DNA from 2 places in the Pseudonocardia sp. OZ21 genome. Region 2 is predicted to be linked to the other one. Evidence: riboswitches for the same ligand, from Rfam matches in the RefSeq annotation. Region 2 holds a riboswitch; the other holds the start of a gene.
The links. Region 2 has a riboswitch for cobalamin ahead of metE (5-methyltetrahydropteroyltriglutamate--homocysteine S-methyltransferase). Riboswitches for the same ligand answer to the same signal wherever they lie in the genome.

Region 1 (7,083 bases), on a different contig from region 2:
TCATCCAGCTCGGCGACCATCGCGAACGCGTCGTCGAGCAGCGTGATGACGTGCGGGAACGCGTCGCGGAAGAACCCCGAGATCCGCACCGTGACGTCGATCCGCGGGCGCCCGAGCTCCGCAGGCGGCACGACCTCGACGCCGGTGACCCGCCGCGACGCCTCGTCCCACACCGGGCGGCAGCCGATCAGCGCGAGGATCTCGGCGAGGTCGTCGCCCTGGGTGCGCATCGCCGACGTCCCCCACACCGTCAGCCCGACGCTCTGCGGGTAGGTGCCGGTGTCGGCGAGGTGCCGGGCGACGAGCGAGTCGGCCAGCGCGCTCCCGATCTCCCACGCCGAGCGCGACGGGATCGCCTTGGGGTCGACGGAGTAGAAGTTCCGGCCGGTCGGCAGCACATTGACCAGGCCGCGGGTCGGCGAGCCCGACGGACCGGCGGGCACGTACCCGCCGTCGAGGGCGTGCAGCACGCCGGCGATCTCGTCGGTGGTGCGGTTCAGCCGCGGCACGACCTCGGCGCAGCCGAACTCCAGCACCGCCACGACGTCCGGGATCTCCTCGCCCAGCAGCTGCGCGCACACCTGCGCCGCGTCGCTCCAGCCCCGGGCCTGCACCTCCGTGACCAGCGCGCGGGCGACGCCCTCGAGGACGTCGACGAGGTCGGCCCCGGTGACCGACGGCCCCCCGGCGAGCCCGACGAGCCGCTCCACGGGAGTGCCCCCGGTGGCAGCCGCAGCCCCCGTTGCAGCAAAGCCACTTTCATGCAGCGAGGTTGCGTCAAAGTGGCTTTGCTGCAACCGCTCACCGGGAGACGCGAGGAGGGACTGCTCGTCCAGGCCCGCCCACGCGGCCAGTGCCGCGCGGAGGCCGGGGAGCGCCCGCTTCCCGCCCCAGACCTGCGTGGCGCGCAGGATCGACAGCACCAGGTTGACCTGCGCCTCACCGGCAGGCACCCCACCCAGCACGTGCAGCCCGTCGCGGATCTGGACGTCCTTGACCTCGCACAGGTACCCGTCGATGTGCAGGACGAAGTCGTCGAAGTCCTGCTCGCCGGGCGCGTTGTCGACGTGCAGGTCGTGGTGCAGCTGAGCGGTGGTGACGACCTCCCAGATCCGCGCGCGCAGCGCCGGGAGCTTCGCCGGGTCCATCGCGGCGACGGTCGCGTACTCGTCGAGCAACTGCTCGAGCTTCGCCATCTCGCCGTAGGTGTCGGCGCGCGCCATCGGCGGCACCAGATGGTCGACGACCACGGCGTGCCCGCGGCGCTTGGCCTGCGTGCCCTCGCCCGGGTCGTTGACGATGAACGGGTAGACCAGCGGCAGCTCGCCGAGCACGGCGTCCGGGGCGCACTCGGCCGACAGCCCGAGCCCCTTGCCGGGCAGCCACTCCAGCGTGCCGTGCTTCCCGAGGTGGATCACGGCGTCGGCGCCGAACTCGTGGTCGAGCCACCGGTACGCCGCCAGGTAGTGGTGTGACGGCGGCAGGTCCGGGTCGTGGTAGATCGCCACCGGGTTCTCCCCGAACCCGCGCGGCGGCTGGATCATCAGCACCACGTTCCCGAACTGCAGAGATGCCAGCACGACGTCGGTTCCGTCGACGTAGAGCGAGCCCGGCGGCTCGCCCCAGTGCTCGCGGATCCCGTCGGTCAGCTCGGACGGTAGCGCGTCGAACCAGCGGCGGTAGTGCTCCAGCCGCACGCGTGACGGGGCGGCGGCGAGCTGTTCCTCCGTGAGCCATTCGACGTCGTGGCCCCCGGCGGCGATCAGGGTGTGGATCAGCTGGTCGGAGTCCTCCGGGAAGTCGCCCACCGCGTAGCCGGCGTCCCGCAGCGCGCGCAGCAGCACCACCGCGGACGCCGGGGTGTCCAGCCCGACCGCGTTGCCCACGCGGGCGTGCTTCGTCGGGTAGCTCGACAGCACCACGGCGAGCTTCCGCTCGGCGACGGGCGTGGCCCGCAGCCGGGCGTGGCGGACGGCGAGCCCGGCCAGCCGGGCCGCGCGCTCCGGGTCGGCCCGGTACACGGGGATGTCGTCACCCGCGTCGACCTCCTTGAACGAGAACGGCACCGTGATCAGCCGGCCGTCGAACTCCGGGATCGCCACCTGCATCGCGGCGTCCATGGGCGAGAGTGCCGCGTCGGAGTCGGCCCAGGTGGCCCGCGACGTGGTCAGGCAGAGCCCCTGCAGCACCGGCACGTCCAGCGCGGCGAGCGCGCCCGCGTCCCAGGAGTCCTCCTCGCCGCCCGCCACGGCGTCGCTCGCGCGGGTGCCGCCCGCGGCGAGGACGGTGGCGACCAGCGCGTCGGCCCGGGCGAGCAGCTCCATCAGGCCGTCCGCCCCGCCGGCCGGGACACCGCGCAACGACCCGCAGAACACCGGCAGCGCGTTGGCGCCCCGCGCCTCGATCGCGTCGCAGAGCGTGTCGACGAACGCGGTGTTGCCCGACAGCTCGTGCGCCCGGTAGAAGACCACCGCGACCGTCGGACGGCCGGCGGCCTGCTCGCGCTCGCCGTGCACCCCGAAGTCGGGGGCGGGCGCGGGCGGGGCGAATCCCTCGCCGGTCAGCAGCACCGTGTCGGACAGGAACCGGTGCAGCTCGCGCAGGTTGTCCCGCCCGCCGGCGGCGAGGTAGGCCAGCGCCTCCGACGTCACGCCCGCCGGCACGGTCGATGCGGCCATCAGCTCCGCGTCGGGCGCGGCCTCCCCGCCCAGCAGCACGACGGGACGCCCGGACGCCACGAGCGCGTCGACCCCCTCCGGCCAGGCGCGGCGCCCGCCGAGGAGCCGGAGCACGACGACGTCGACGCCGTCGAGCAGCGGCGCCAGGCCGGCGGGCTCGACGCGCGCCGGGTTGGCCGTGCGGTAGAGGGCCCCCGAGCTGCGGGCAGCCAGCAACTCGGTGTCGGCGGTGGACAGCAGCAGGACGGTGCTCGACGCCCCGTCGGCGGCGGATCCCTCCCGGCCGGTGGTGGCGGAGGCAGCGCGCGTCATCAGCGTTCCTTCCGAGGGTCCGCGCCCTCTACTGGTGGAGGTGCGACGGCAGCGAGTGTCTGGCTCCCAGGCCCGCGCGTGCCGGCCCGGTGACAGTGGCGGGACCGCGCCGGACTCACACCGGCTTCCTCCACTGACGTCGCGGAGAACTGGAACACATCGGGAGGTCACGGGTCAACGCGGCGTGAGGATGCCGACGTGCGCACGATCATCCCGAGGAGCGCGCTCCTAGACTGCGCCGATGATCTCCGACGTGCCGGATCCCGGCATACCGGGGCTGGCCCGTCCCGAGGTGGTCGGCCAGGGCGGGTACGGCACCGTCTACGCCGCCGAGGAACCGGAGTTCGGCCGCCGGGTCGCCGTCAAGGTGCTGCACGAACGGCTCGACGGCGAGGGTGTGCGGCGCGCGTTCGTCCGCGAGTGCCAGGCGATGGGGGCGCTCTCCGGGCACCCCCACATCGTCACGGTGCACCGCAGCGGCACCACTGCCCGCGGCGAGCCCTACATCGTGATGGACCTGATGTCGGCGGGGTCGCTCGCCGACCGGATCCGCCGGGACGGGCCGTTGCCGTGGGCCGAGGTGCTGGACGTGGCGGTCATGGTGGCCGGGGCGCTGGAGACGGCGCACCGCGCCGGCATCCTGCACCTGGACCTCAAGCCGGCCAACGTGCTCGTCTCCCGCTACGGCGAGCCGAAGCTCGGCGACTTCGGCATCTCGCGCCTCCCCGGCGTCACCGAGACCAGGGCCGACGGCCGGATCCGCGCGAGCGCGGCCTACGCGTCACCGGAGCGGCTGCTGGAGGGGCACGCCACCCCCGCCGCCGACCTCTACGGACTCGGCGCCACGATGTTCGCGCTGCTCACCGGCCGTCCGGCGTTCGTCACCGACACCGAGGAGCTGGTCGCCACGGTCTTGCGGATCGCCCATGACCCGGTCCCCGACCTGCGCCCGGCAGGGGTGCCCGACGCGGTGTGCCGGGTGGTGGAGCGGCTGATGGCGAAGGCGCCGGGCGACCGGTTCGCCTCCGCCGCCGAGGCCGCCGAGGCACTGCAGGGCGCGCAGCGGGCCACGGGACAGCCGGTCACCCGGGCCGTCGTCGAGGGTCCGGTCGCCGGCGGACCCGGCACCACCGCGACGGTGTACGTCCCGCGGCTGCATCCCTCCGTCACCGCCGCCCCGGCTCCGCAGTTCGCGCCGCCGCCCACGCGGGTGTCGCCGGGGCGCAGGCGCCGTCCGCTGGTGGTGACCATGGTCGCCGCGGTGCTGGTGGCCACGCTCGCAACGATCGCGTTCCTGCACCTCGTCGACCGTCCGCGGGCGGTGCGCGCCGCGCCGAGCGAACCCGCGGCCGTCACGGGCACGACCGGCACGTCGGCCGGCGAGCTCCCGCCCGACGACCTGGTCGACGTCGCGCCGGGGGTGGCGCACCCCGCGCTGGCGGAGGCACGCACCGTGATCAGCGAGTACGTCGCGGGGATCAACGAGAACCGCTACGCCGACGCGTTCGCGCTCCTGCACCCCGACTCCGACATCGCCAGGAGCGGGCTGGAGGTGTGGGCGAAGGGGCAGGCCACCACGGTCATCCACTCCCCCGTGCTGACGGCGGTGCGCGACGACGACGCGGACGGGCTCGAGGTGGACGTGACGTTCACCAGCACCCAGTCCGCCGAGCTTGGCCCGGGCGGCCAGACCTGCACGAACTGGCGGCTCACCTACAGCCTGGCGGGCCCGGCCCCTGGCCTGCTGATCCGCGGAGCGCGCACGATCGCCCCGCCGCAGGCCTGCTGAGCGCTGCCGGTCAGCCGCCCTGCACCTCGGCTGCGCGCGCCCGCGCGGCGGCCGCCACGACGCGGGCGTTGGCCAGCACGTCGTCGGGCGGGGTGTTGGCCGCCACCAGCTCGGCGGAGGTGGCCGCGGCCGCCGCCGCGAGGTGGATCGCCGCCACCGCGTCGCCGTGCAGGTTCGGGTTGCCGTCGCGGACGATCCCGGCGGCCAGGTCGGCGACCGCGCCCGCGATCCCCCCGATCTCCGCGGGGACGCCGACGGCGTCGCTCCGGGCGGCGGTCACGGCGTCGGCGCGGGAGGGGTCGTCGCGCGGGAGGCGCACCGCCGCCAGGTACGCCCGGTACGCCGCGGCGTCGGCATCGGCGAGCAGGGCGGCACGGGCGCGCAGGGCGTCGGCCTCCTGCGCGGCGGAGCCGTCGCCGAACCGCGAGGCCATCCCGGCGAGCGCGGCGGCCAGCGCGGTGGCGAGCGCGGCCGCCCCGCCCCCGCCAGGGGCGGAGGTGCGGGCGGCCACGGCGTCGAGCAGCTCACGCACGGTGAGATCGAGCAGCGACTCCTCGTCCGGCACGGGTTCCCCTCGTCTCAGCCGGTGACCGGCTCGTGGGCCAGGCCGGCGACCGGTCCCACCACGATCACCGCCGGCGGGCTGATCCGCTGCTCGCGCACGGCATCGGCCACCGTGGCGAGAGTGGCGCGCAGTGAGCGCTGGATCCGCATCGTCCCGTCCTGCACCACGGCGACGGGCGTGTCCGCGGGGCGACCACCCTCGATCAGCGCGGTGGAGAACGCGCCGATCCGCTCGACCGCCATGAGCAGCACGAGCGTGCCGCGCAGGCGCCCGAGCGCCGGCCAGTCGACGAGGCTGCGCGGGTCGCCGGGGGCGACGTGTCCCGACACCACGACGATCTCGTGCGCGACCCCGCGATGGCTCACCGGGACGTCGGCCACGGCGGGCGCGGCGAACGCGCTGGTCACGCCGGGGACGACGGTGACGGGCACGCCGGCCTCGGCGCAGGCGAGCGCCTCCTCGAAGCCGCGGCCGAAGACGTAGGGGTCGCCGCCCTTGAGCCGCACGACGAACCGGCCTGCCCTGGCGTGCTCCACGAGCAGTTCGTTGATCCGGGCCTGGTTCATCGCGCGGCCGTAGGGGATCTTCGAGGCGTCGATCACCTCGACGTGCGGGGCGAGCGTGTCGAGCAGGTCACGGGGGCCGAGCCGGTCGGTGACGACGACGTCGGCACGGGACAGCAGCCGCCTGCCCCGCACGGTGATCAGCTCCGGGTCGCCGGGGCCGCCACCGATCAGCGCCACCCCCGGGTGCACCGGTTCGGCGGAGTCGTCGACCAGGCCGGTCTGCAGTGCCTCGACCAGCGCCGTGCGGACCGCCGCCGAGCGCCGGGGACGGCGGCCGGCGAGCACCCCGACGGTGAGCCCGTCGTGATGCCCCACGGCCGGGGTGACCGCGCTGCCTGCCGGCGCGTCGTCGGCGCGCACGCAGAAGATCCGCCGGGCCTCGGCGTCGGCGCCCACCGCCGCGTTGACGGCCGGGGCGTCCGTGCACGCGACCACGTACCAGGCCGCCTCGAGATCACCGTCGCGGTAGGGCCGCGCGCTCCAGCGCACCTCCCCGGCCGTCGCCATGCCCTCGACCGCCGGGGTGACCTCGGGCGCCACGACCTCGACGTCGGCTCCGGCCGCGAGCAGGCCGGTGATCCGCCGCTGGGCGACCGCGCCACCGCCCACCACGACGACGCGCCTGCCCCCGAGGTCCAGTCCCACCAGATAGGGATCCACGATCCTCATTCTCCGGCCACCGCCTCCACCTGCCCGTGGCCGTGCCCGTGGCCATGGCCGTGGGCCGGGTCGTCGGGGTGGTGATGCGGGGTCTGTGCGGCCCCGAGCTTGTCCTCGAACCCGGGCAGCAGCACCCGGTACGCGCAGGTGTCGCAGTTCATCCTGATGTCGCCGTGCAGCGCCTCGCGGTAGCGCTCGACGACGAGCCCGGCCAGCTCGTCGCAGTCGCCGAGGTAGCCCGCGATGCGCACGTCGACGTCCGGGTGCTCCGCGCCGAACGCCGTGGCCTGGTCGACGACCCGGCGCGGCAGCACTCCGTCGAACAGGAAGTACGGCGCCACCACCACCCGGCGCGCGCCGAGCGCCCGGCAGCGGGCGAGCCCGGCGGTGACGTCGGGACGGGCCAGCGAGACGAACGCGGGCTCGACGAAGTCGTACGGCCTGCCCTCCTGCAGCAGCCGCGCGACCTTGCAGACCTCCGCGTTGGCGTCCGGGTCGGTGGAGCCCCGCCCG
Region 2 (7,083 bases):
GTGGACGTATCCCCCACCGAGAAGGACCGGCCTGCGGTCTCCCGCGCCAGTGCCGGACGCGTCGTCGCCTTCCTTGCGGTGCTCGCCCTCACCGCAGCGGGCGGCTGGCAGGCCGGCCGCATCTTCGCTCCCGCCCCACCCCCGCAGGCCTCGCTTCCCGCGTCGACGTTCACGCACGGCCACCAGTGACGGCCGAGCCGGCACCGCTCGAGGAGTTCCCCATGAACGACACCACCACCTCTCCCCGCCCCGTCCGCCGATGACGGCGACCCTCCCGACCACCGCTCCCGATGCGGTGGAGACGGAACTGCTCGTCGAGGGCATGACCTGCGGAGCCTGTGCGGCGCGCATCGAGCGCAAGCTGCGCAAGCTCGACGGTGTGCAGGCGAACGTCAACTACGCGACCGGCCGAGCGGCCGTCGTGCACGGCGGCACGGTGACCGTCGACGACCTCGTGGCCGCGGTCGAGGGCGCCGGCTACCGGGCCTGGCAGCCGGACCCGGCCACCCGTGACGACGAGGCCGAGGCCGCTCACGAGCGTGACCTCGCCGCCCTGGGACAGCAGCTCATCGCGTGCGCGGCGCTCGCGACGCCGGTGATCCTGCTGTCGATGGTTCCCGCGCTCCAGTTCCCGCTCTGGCAGTGGACGGCGCTCGGCCTGACCACGCCGGTCGTGGTGTGGGGCGCGCTGCCGATCCATCGCGCGGCACTGGCGAACCTGCGCCACGCAGCCGCGTCCATGGACACCCTGGTGTCGCTCGGGACTCTCGCGGCGTTCCTCTGGTCGGTCTACGCCATGGTGTTCGGCACGGCGGGCCTGCCCGGACTCACCCACTCCTTCGAGCTCACGCTCGCCCCGGCCGACGCGGCAGGGCAGATCTATCTCGAGGTCGCCGCGGGGGTGACGACGTTCGTGCTCGCCGGGCGCTACCTGGAGGCGCGGGCCCGCCGACGCTCCGGCAGCGCCCTGCGCGGCCTGCTCGCGCTCGCCGCCACGGACGCCAGGGTGCTGCGCGACGGGCGGGAGCTTCTCGTGCCGGCCGACCGGCTCGCCGTCGGCGACACCTTCGTGGTGCGGCCGGGTGAGAAGGTCGCCACCGACGGAGTGGTGGTCGACGGCTCCTGCGCGCTGGACACGTCGGCGATCACCGGGGAACCGGCACCGGCCGATGTCGCACCGGGCGATGACGTGATCGGCGGGTGCGTCGCACTCGGAGGGCGCCTCGTCGTGCGGGCGACCCGCGTCGGGGCCGACACCCAGCTCGCGCAGACGGCCGCCCTCGTCGAGCGGGCACAGAACGGGAAGGCCGCCGTCCAACGCCTCGCCGACCGGGTGTGCGGCGAGTTCGTGCCCGTCGTGCTCATGCTCGCCGCCGCCACCTGGGGGTTCTGGACCGGCGCCGGCGCGGGTGCGGCCACGGCCTTGGCTGCCGCGACGGCCGTCCTGATCGTCGCCTGCCCGTGTGCGCTCGGGCTCGCCACGCCCACCGCGCTGCTGGTCGGCACCGGCCGTGCGGCGCAGTTGGGGGTGCTCGTCACCGGGCCGACGGTGCTCGAGTCCACCCGCCGGGTCGACACCGTCGTGCTCGACAAGACCGGCACGGTGACGACCGGCGAGATGACCGTGACCGACGTCGTGCCGGCCGACGGTACGAACGTCGACGAGGTGCTCGTCGTGGCCGGCGCGCTGGCCGATACGTCGACGCATCCCGTGGCGCAGGCGGTCGCCCGCCACGCGGCAGGCGGCGACGGGCGGACCGGCCCCGAGGTACGCGACGTCGTCTCCCTCGACGGGCTCGGTATGCAGGGCGTGATCGGCGACGACGAGGTCCTGCTCGGCAGGCTCTCCCTGCTCCAGCAGCGCGGCATCCCGATCCCCGACACCTTCGAGGAGCCGCTCGCCGAGGCCGCGGCGAAGGGGCGCACCACCGTGGCGCTGGCCTGGGCCGGCCGCGCCCGCGCGGTGCTCGTGCTGTCCGACACCATCAGACCGACCAGCACCGACGCGATCGCGGAGCTGCGCCGGCTCGGACTCGAACCGGTGCTCCTCACCGGCGACGGCATGGGCGCCGCTCGCGCGGTCGCCGACACGGTCGGGATCACCACCGTCGTGGCGGACGCACTACCCACGGACAAGGTCGACCACATCGCGCGGCTGCAGGCGGAGGGCCGGGTGGTCGCGATGGTCGGCGACGGCATCAACGACGCCGCCGCGCTGGCCCAGGCCGACCTCGGTATCGCCATGGGCACCGGCACCGACATCGCGATCTCCGCCGCCGACATCACGCTCGTCCGCGCCGACCTCACCGCGGCCGTCGACGCCGTCCGGATCTCGCGCCGAACCCTCACCGTCATCAAGGCCAACCTCGCCTGGGCCTTCGGCTACAACATCCTCGCCCTCCCGGTCGCGGCCGCGGGGATGCTGCACCCGATGCTCGCGGGAGCGGCCATGGCCGCCAGCTCCGTCCTCGTTGTCACCAACAGCCTCCGGCTCGGCGGCCGGACGGGAACGCGTGGGAGAGGGGCGGCGGACCGTCCGGCGCCCCTCCCCCACGCGGCAGGGGAGTCAGTTCCTGCGGGCAGCGGCGGCGGCTGACACGAGGTTGCGCAGCGCCGCCACCGTCTCCTCCTCACCGCGGGTCTTCAGTCCGCAGTCCGGGTTGACCCACAGTCGCTCGGGCCCGACCCAGTGCTGTGCCGCGTGCAGGAGCGCCTCGATCTCGGCGACGTCGGGCACCTGCGGGGAGTGCACGTCGTAGACGCCGGGGCCGAGGCCGCGCGGCACCCCGGGACCGATCTGGGCGAGCACTTCCATCTTCGACCGGGCCGCCTCGACCGTGGTGACGTCGGCGTCGAGTCCGTCGATCGCGCCGACGACCTCGGCGAACTCCGAGTAGCACAGGTGCGTGTGCACCTGGGTGGAGTCGGCCACTCCCCCGGTGACCAGCCGGAACGCATCGACCGCCCAGTCCACGTAGGCGGACCGCTCGGCCGCGCGCAGCGGCAGCAGCTCCCGCAGCGCCGGCTCGTCCACCTGGATGATCCGCAGCCCGGCGGCCTCCAGGTCGCGCACCTCGTCGCGCAGTGCCAGCCCGACCTGGCGGGCTGTCTCGCCGAGCGGCTGGTCGGTGCGCACGAACGACCAGGCCAGGATCGTGACCGGGCCGGTGAGCATCGCCTTGACCGGTTTCGCGGTGAGCGACTGCGCGTAGGTCGACCAGCCGACGGTGATCGGCTCGGGGCGGCTGACGTCGCCGTGCAGGATCGGAGGGCGCACGCAGCGGCTTCCGTAGGACTGCACCCAGCCCAGCTCAGTGGTGGCGAACCCGGCGAGGTGCTCGGCGAAGTACTGCACCATGTCGTTGCGCTCGGGCTCCCCGTGCACGAGCACGTCGAGCCCGATGTCCTCCTGCAGGCGCACCACCCTGGCGATCTCGGCCCGCATCCGTTCGACGTACTCGGCGTCGTCGAGCCGGCCGGCCCGGTGCGCTGCACGGTCGGCCCGGATCGCACCGGTCTGCGGGAACGAGCCGATCGTCGTCGTCGGCAGCGACGGCAGGCCGAGGTGCGCATGCTGTGCGGCCACACGTCGCTCCGCGGTGCCCCGCCGATAGTGGCCGGCGCCCAGGGCATCGAGCCGGGCCCGAACCCGCTCGTCGCGCTGGGACGCCACCGCTCCCCCGGCCGCGGCGAACTCGCCCGCCACGGTGTCGCGACCCTGGTGCAGGGCGCGGGAGAGCAGCACGACCTCGCGGACCTTCTGCCGGGCGAACGCCAGGCGCTCCCGCAGCTCCGGTGCCAGCGCCGGCTCCGCGTCGAGGTCGTAGGGCACGTGCAGCAACGAGCACGACGTGGCGATCTCGACTCGCCCCGCCGTGCCGAGCAGCGTGGCCGCGATGGCCAGCGCCGCGTCCAGGTCGGTGCGCCAGATGTTGCGGCCCTCGACGACCCCGGCGAGCACGGTCTTGCCGCGCAGCGCGGGCACGGCCACCGCGGTGTCGGCCCGGCCGGCGACGAGGTCGAGAGCCAGCGCTTCCACCGGTGTCCCGGCCAGCACCGGCAGCGCCGGGCCGAGATCGCCGAAGTAGCTCGCGACCAGGATCCGCGGCCGCTCCGTCAGCCCACCGAGCCGCCGGTACGCCCGTCCCAGCGCGTCGATCTCCGCCGGGCTGCGGTCGGCGACGAACGCCGGCTCGTCCAGCTGCACCCACTCCGCACCGGCCGCGGCCAGCTCGGCCAGCAACTGCTCGTACACGTCCAGGAGCGGATCGAGCAGGTCGAGCGGGACGAACCCGGCGGGTGCGCCCGGCGCCGGCTTGGCCAGCAGGAGGAACGTGGCCGGCCCGAGGATCGTCGGCCGCGTCACGACTCCCTGCGCGAGCGCCTCGGCGAACTCGTCGAGCGGCTTGCGGTCGGCGAGTGCGAAGCGGCTACCGGGGCCCAGTTCGGGCACCAGGTAGTGGTAGTTGGTGTCGAAGAACTTCGTCAGCTCCAGAGCGGGCACGCCGTCGTGCCCGCGGGCCATCGCGAACATCTCGTCGAGCGGGGTCAGGCCGAGTGCGGTGAACCGCTCGGGAACCGCGCCGACGACCCGCGCGGTGTCGAGCACCTGGTCGTAGAAGGAGAACGTGTTCGACGGCACCGAGTCGAGTCCCGAGCCGGCGAGCTCCGCCCAGGTGCCGCGGCGCAGGCCGGCCGCCACCGACTGCAGCTCCTCGGCCGAGGATGCTCCGGACCAGTAGCGCTCGACGGCACGCTTGAGCTCCCGGCGCGGACCGATCCGCGGATATCCGAGCACGGTGGATCCAGGGGTCTGAGTTTCTGACACTTGCTCTCTCCTCGCGAGCGCGGTCGACGCGCACCAGGCGGTGCGCGTGCCGGCGGCAGGTCTTCGGACTCGCGGGCACACACCGACCTGGTGCTCCTACTGGCCGTCGCTTCCCAGGCGCTCGCGCCCAGTGCTTCGTGACGGCGGTCGTTCCCACTCACCGCTGCGGGGGCAGTCCCGGACTCCCACCGGGTTCCCTCTTGCCTCGGACGGTGACCCGCCCGAACCGTCGGCATCGCAGACATTAGTGGTTCGATCACAAAACTTCACCATCAGATTTGTTGTCGGACACCGTGACACCCCGACGGATGCTGCAGGTCCACCACCACTGAGCGGCGGTCCGGCCGCACCGGCCAGGGCCCGCACCGGGGCCCTCACCGATGCGACCGGCCGCTGTGCAACGCGATGCTGTGTCAGGCGCACGACGGCGTGGTCGACCTGCTCCGCTCGGCAGCAGCCCTTCAGCAGTCCACCCGACCGAATGGTGCATCCATGACCCTCGACCGCAATGACGTCCCACGATTGAGCCGGATCGAGGAAGCCCTGTCGGCCCGTCCCCCAGCACCTGATCGAGCAGGAGTCGCCGGCCGGCGCACCGCGCTCGACGGCACCGACCTCGTCCAGGTCTCCGACCCGGCCACCCGCGACCAGGACACCACCGCGCTCGTCGTCACCGTGGCGGTCCAGTTGCTGTGGGACACCGTGCACCGCGCGTACTACGCCGAAAACCGCGACGCGGACCTCCCACCGGCTCGTAGCAGCGCCGGTTCACCCGCCGGTCGCTCGCGCCGCCGAGGGCGGGACGACGCTCACGCTCGGTCCGTACGCCATGGACGGACCGCGTAACCAGAGGGCAACAGCACGATCGCGCGCCTGACAGCCGGTGCCGCGCAGTACGGTCCGTCGGCCGCGGCGGGCGGCGTCACCGTTGTGAAAGGGTGTTCGGGGCGCCGGCAGTCGGCGCCGTAGCGGACCTGGCGTCGCGGCCGACCACGCCTGTATCAGGGCGAAGAACTCACCGGCCGGCCCTCAGCGGCGCCCGGTCGACGTCGCGTCGTGCTCGACGAGCAGAGCGACTTCACGATCGGGACGGCGGGGCGGCCGCACGACGTCGTGCCGGTCCCGGGAAACGTACTCGCCCATCTGGAGCAACATGACGAACTCGGCGTCGTCGGACCATCTCCAACACCTCAGGGACCGCGCAGGCCACGAGCTCGCCTCGGCACTGGACCGCATCCCGTTCCGGCGGGCGCACGTGCTCATCCTGGTGCTGGTCGCCGTCGGCACCCTGGTCAATGCGATCGAGGAGTACGACGTCGGCCTGGCCGCGCCGCTGATCGCCAGCCAGTGGTCGCTGTCCAACGCCCAGGTGGGGCTGCTGACCACGGTGACGTTTGCCGGCATGGCGATCGGGTCGCTGATCGCCGGTGTCACCGGCGACCGCTACGGGCGGCGCATCACCATGATGTACACCCTCGCGCTGTACACCGTGGGCGCGCTGGCCGCGGCGTTCTCCCCGAACTTCGTCTGGTTGCTCGTCGCCCGGTTCGTCGTGGGGATCGGGCTCGGCGGTGAGCTGAGCACCGGAATCACCCTGGTCGCGGAACTGATGCCCACCAAGTTCCGGGGCACGGCCGTGGCCACGGTGAACGTCGCGGGCGGCGGTCTCGGAATCTTCGCCTCCTCCGCACTGGGTGCCCTCATGCTCGGCCCGCTGCAGGAGACCCTCGGCGGACCCACCGTGGCCTGGCGCTGGCTGCTCGGCGTGCTGGCGGTCCCCGCGCTTCTGGTGCTCGCCTACCGCTGGTTCCTGCCGGAGTCGCCGCGCTACCTGCTGGTCGACGGCCAGGTCGACGAGGCCAACAAGGTGCTGACCCGGCTGGCCGCGAACCGGCTGCGCCCGCTACCCGGCATGCCGACCACCCGCTACATCGACGCGGTGGAGGGCGCGCGGCTGCCTCGGCAGCGGGTGCGGCTCAAGGAGGTGTTCCAGGGTCGGTTGGCCCGCAACACGGTGGTGATCTGGGTGGTGGCCGCGATGACCTTCGGCGCTCAGGTGACCGTCACGGTGTTCATGCCGACCGTGCTGGTCTCGCGGGGGCTGGACGTGTCCACCTCGCTCACCTACACCATGATCATCAACGTCGGCGGCTTGGTGGGCGCGGTGCTGGCCAGCATCTTCGGCTACTGGTTCAAGCGCCGGGTGGTGCTCGGATACGGCTCGGCCGTTGCGGTCGTCGTCGCGATCGTGTTCG

Region 1: linked by a shared signal. The riboswitch ahead of cobN (cobaltochelatase subunit CobN) and the one ahead of metE (5-methyltetrahydropteroyltriglutamate--homocysteine S-methyltransferase) in region 2 are both predicted to bind cobalamin.

What each region holds. Positions count from the first base shown of each region.
Region 1 is NZ_JCADBN010000001.1:324,749-331,831, forward strand. It holds gene cobN (cobaltochelatase subunit CobN) at 1-2,990, opposite strand, end outside; cobalamin riboswitch at 3,024-3,143, opposite strand; gene AC5L35_RS01625 (serine/threonine-protein kinase) at 3,232-4,779, shown strand; gene AC5L35_RS01630 (cyclodeaminase/cyclohydrolase family protein) at 4,790-5,344, opposite strand; gene cobA (uroporphyrinogen-III C-methyltransferase) at 5,359-6,579, opposite strand; gene AC5L35_RS01640 (sirohydrochlorin chelatase) at 6,576-7,083, opposite strand, start outside.
Region 2 is NZ_JCADBN010000002.1:684,775-691,857, forward strand. It holds gene AC5L35_RS06785 (hypothetical protein) at 1-189, shown strand; gene AC5L35_RS06790 (heavy metal translocating P-type ATPase) at 260-2,596, shown strand; gene metE (5-methyltetrahydropteroyltriglutamate--homocysteine S-methyltransferase) at 2,567-4,828, opposite strand; cobalamin riboswitch at 4,866-5,074, opposite strand; gene AC5L35_RS06800 (hypothetical protein) at 5,321-5,674, shown strand; gene AC5L35_RS06805 (MFS transporter) at 5,982-7,083, shown strand, end outside.